DNA from 2 places in the Mesorhizobium sp. M7A.F.Ca.US.002.01.1.1 genome. Region 1 is predicted to be linked to the other one. Evidence: predicted binding sites of a transcription regulator. Region 1 holds the regulator's gene; the other holds the start of a gene.
The links. Region 1 encodes LexA, which represses DNA repair genes until DNA is damaged. Its sites were predicted from a motif close to TGTTCNNNNTGTGTTCNG; they were not measured.

Region 1 (2,185 bases):
GAAGCCAAGTGCGGCGCCTACGGTCTCGCGCTGGAGACTACCCGCGACGCGACCAGGCGCGGCAGCCAGGTGTCGTTCCTTCACGACCATGGCTATCAAATCATGCGGGCGCTGATCGAGCGCGGGGTGATCGGTGACTTCCGCGCACCGTCGACCATCCGTTTCGGCTTCACGCCGCTCTATGTCAGCTACAAGGATGTGTGGCTGGCGGTTGAGGTTCTGGAAGACATTCTGCGCACGGGTGCATGGAAGGACCAGCGTTTCGCCGTCAAGGAAGCCGTTACCTGACGCACCGATCCCGGCGATCCGCCGTCGCTGCCCTCACTGCCTGGCAAATGACGGAGAGCTGAATTTCCAGCCAAAATGCCCAACTGACGTTGGCGTTTTGGCTCCGTTTCGTTCACGGCCAACCAACGTCCCGAAGGTTGCAATCGCTCCTTGTCGAGGTCGATCGACAGATAATGCCAAGCTTTGGTAGGGGATAAGCCACAGGTCATTAACCATAACAATTTCAATGTGAGCAGGCGCATTGCCGAAGGTGGCGCCCGTCGATCGTAACCCGCTGGCAAGCGCCAAATAATTTCAGCAGCCTTAACAAATTCATTAAACTTTAAACGGTTGCAGAACACAACTGGAACAGATAGTGTTTGTTCTGGGTTTGTTTTTCGATTCTGGTTTCAGGGAACCTGGGGGCCGCCATGCTGACACGCAAGCAACATGAACTGCTGATGTTCATCCATGAACGCCTGAAGGAGAGCGGCATTCCGCCATCCTTCGACGAGATGAAGGAGGCGCTCGACCTTGCCTCCAAATCCGGGATTCATCGGCTGATCACGGCCCTTGAGGAGCGCGGCTTTATCCGCCGGCTGCCCAATCGGGCCCGCGCGCTGGAAGTGCTGCGGCTGCCGGACTCCATCGCGCCAGGCCTCAATGCGGCAAAGAAGTTTTCGCCAAGCGTCATCCAGGGCAGTCTTGGTCAGGGTGGTGCTCTTGGCCGGCAGATCAAGCCGGCGCCTTCGCGGATGCCTTCGCCCGGCAATGACGACGATGCGGTCTCTGCCGTTTCGATCCCGGTCATGGGTCGCATCGCCGCCGGCGTGCCGATCGATGCCATCCAACATCAGACGCATTCGATTTCGGTGCCGCCGGACATGATCATGGGCGGCGCGCACTATGCACTGGAGGTCAAGGGCGATTCGATGATCGAGGCCGGCATCTTCGACGGCGACACCGTTATCATCCGTAACGCCGACACGGCCAGCCCCGGCGAGATCATCGTGGCGCTGGTCGATGAAGAGGAAGCGACGCTGAAGCGGTTCCGCCGCAAGGGCGCCTCGATTGCCCTCGAAGCCGCCAATCCAGCCTATGAGACACGGATTTTCGGGCCGGACAGGGTCAAGGTGCAAGGCAAGCTCGTCGGCCTGATCCGTCGCTACTGAGACGGCTGTGGGTTGACCACTGGCTTCTCGGGTTTCTTGAAGGGTGCCAGCCCCCTCGCCTCGCGAGAGTATTTGCGTTGCGTGTGCCAGGGCCGATATGGGCTGTCCACCGCGAAGCTGATCGTCGCCGGCGTGGTCGCCGATTGGCGATCGAAGAAGACCGCGGCACTGCCTTTGCGAGCCAGTTGCCGCTTGGTGATGACCAGAACCAGCGGGTTGTGACAGGCGTCATAGGCGGTGGCGTCGTTGACGACGATCAGCTCGGCGAAGCCGCAGGCTTTCCAGGTGTCCTTGCGGTCCTCGACATAGGCAATGATCGCACCGGACATGTGCCTGGCCACGCAAACGCCTGAGGAGCAATAGAACGGCGATCCCGGCGGTAGCTCAACGGCATCCGCGACGTCGAATTGCCCATCGCTGTTGTCGAACACTTCCGGAACGACGATGGTTTCCGATGTCAGCGCGCGTTTCCAGTTGTCGACGGTGAATCCATTCGGCCGTTGCCGGCTAACGGCAAGCTCACCGCCACCGATCGGCAACGCCACCAGCCGGGCGTCTTCCGAGATCAGCACATCGGGCGTGCGCGTATCCGAGACGGTCAGCAAGCCTGCCAACGCGAATGGCAGAGCCGCGAGCCGCAGCCATGTCGTCGCCATCGTCGCGATGACCAGGGCAATGGCCACCAGCAGGATCGACTGTTGCGAAATCAGCCCGACCCCATCGACAGGCGAACGCTCGGAGATCCA
Region 2 (2,185 bases), on a different contig from region 1:
GAAGGAAGCCTTCGCGCTCGCCGAGAATGCCGGCAAGGGTGTGATCGCGCTGAACGGCAGGATGGTCGAGCGGCTGCACCTGGCGCAGGCCGAAAAACTGCTGGCGAAGGCAGCCGCCATCGGGTCATAAATGCTCGATGGATGCGAGCGGGCTACAGCTACTCACGACAGGAATTGAACAATGAAACTCTACCGCTTTCTGTCCGCTCCGGACGATGCCAGCTTCTGCCACAAGGTGACAGCGGCGCTGAACAAGGGCTGGCATTTGTTCGGCTCGCCGACCTATGCCTACGACAAGAAGGCCAAAGCGATGCGTTGCGGCCAGGCCGTGGTCAAGGATATCGACGGTCAGGAATACGGGCCCGATACCAAGCTGAGTGACTGGTAGATTTGAAAAGCTCCGACGCAGGGTGTGTTGAGATTCAGGTCAGGCCGAGTCGAAAATGGTGGTTTCCGAGAACCGGAGCGGAGCGTACTTTTGGGTACGTGAGCACAGTTCTACCGCGACGCGGTAGAGCGGGGAAGCGCAGGAAGCCATCATTTGCAGGCCGGCATCACCTGAATATCAGCGCACCCCTACTCCGCCGCCTCTTCGATCTTCTCCATATCTTCGTCCGACAGGCCGAAATGGTGGCCGATCTCGTGGATCAGCACGTGGGTGACGATGTCGCCCAGCGTCTCTTCGTTCTCGGACCAGTAATCGAGGATGGCGCGGCGGTAGAGCGTGATGCGGTTCGGGCCTTCGCCGGTCTGCGGGTTCCAGCGCTCGGCGATGCCGCGTCCCTCGAACAGGCCGAGCAGGTCGAATGGCGTTTCCAGCGACAGATCGTCCATGATTTCGTCGGTTGGGAATTCGGCGATCTGGATGACGATCTCGCCGGTCAGCTTGCGAAAATCCTCCGGCAGATGGGCGTACGCCTCCAGCGCCAGGAACTCCATTTCGTCCATCGAGGGCGAGAGTTCGTCGTGCCAGGTGCGGGTCTTGTAGATGCGGGCCATGCTTTGTCCTTTGATCCCGGCATATAGGCTTTCGCACCGGAATCGGCAAATGAACGGGCCGATGCGCCTGCGCCATCCCTGCAGAGAGGAATAAATTCTCCATGACTCTGCTTGACTCTTGGGATGCGCTCTGGAATCTATAGGAACATAACAGGAACAATTGTGAGTGGAAGCTGACCGTCATGGCGATGACCGCCGTGGCGCGGGAGACTGTTTTTGCCCTGCGCCGCCAGATCGCGAACATCGAGGGAACGCTGCCCGAGCGCTTGGCTGCGCCGGCAGCCGCACCCTTTGATGCTGACGTCAACACTGATCTCACAATCGTCCGGCGTGGCATTGCCGCGGCGTTGCCGGATGCGTTCCTGCCTATCGGCGTCGGGCGCCTCGATGCCGCCCTGAGCGGCGGGCTGCCGAAGGCCGCCCTGAGCGAAATCCATGGGCTTGAAACCCGCGATGCCGGGGCCGTCGCCGGCTTCGCTTTGTCGCTCACCAGCCTGATCCTCAAGCAAACGCCGGGGCTGCCGGTGCTGTGGATCGGCACATCGGAGATTTTTCGCGAGGCCGGCTTTCCCTATGCCAGGGGGCTTCACGCCTCGTTCGGCATCGAGCCGGAGCAATTGCTGTTTTCTGAGGCGCCAAGGCTCGTCGATGCACTGTGGGTCGCCGAGGAGGCGGCCCGGATGACGGCGCTCGCCGCCGTCATCCTGGAAATCCGCGGCAATCCGCAGCGGCTTGACCTGACCGCGACACGCCGGCTGCATGCAAGGGCGCAAGCGGCCGGCCGGCCGGTGTTCCTGCTGCGGCAGGCGGCTGGGCCCGAACCGACGGCGGCACCCGTCCGCCTCATCGTCGCCTCGGCGCCGGCGGTGCCGCGCGACACCATCGCCGGGCCGCTGGCCGGCTCGATCGGCCGCCCGGCCTTCACCCTCACCATCGGCAAGAGCCGCACGGCCCTGCCTGGACAATTCACACTGGAGTGGAACCCCGATGAACGCGCATTCGACGAAAGAGCGGGCGAGGCAAGAGACCGGGCAAAGAATCCTGTCCCTGTGGTTTCCCTATCTGGCGGCGGAAAGGATCCTGCGCCAGCGTCTGGGGCGGTCCTGGCGTTCCCGGCCGTCGGATCACCCATCTCACCCGCCGCTCGTGATCAGCCATCGCGACCGCAACGCACAGCGCATCTCGG

Region 2: EN932_RS06385 (metallopeptidase family protein) is a predicted target of LexA. The motif match lies at 1,141-1,158, and genes of this name have one in related genera.

The regions. Positions count from the first base shown of each region.
Region 1 covers NZ_RZQE01000170.1:5,402-7,586, reverse strand. Annotated here, with positions in the region: gene kynU (kynureninase) at 1-288, shown strand, start outside; gene lexA (transcriptional repressor LexA) at 699-1,439, shown strand; gene EN932_RS17735 (ComEC/Rec2 family competence protein) at 1,433-2,185, opposite strand, start outside.
Region 2 covers NZ_RZQE01000034.1:11,529-13,713, forward strand. Annotated here, with positions in the region: gene EN932_RS06375 (CoA ester lyase) at 1-130, shown strand, start outside; gene EN932_RS06380 (DUF1737 domain-containing protein) at 182-388, shown strand; gene EN932_RS06385 (metallopeptidase family protein) at 577-999, opposite strand; gene EN932_RS38735 (hypothetical protein) at 1,182-2,185, shown strand, end outside; gene EN932_RS06395 (DUF6504 family protein) at 2,146-2,185, shown strand, end outside.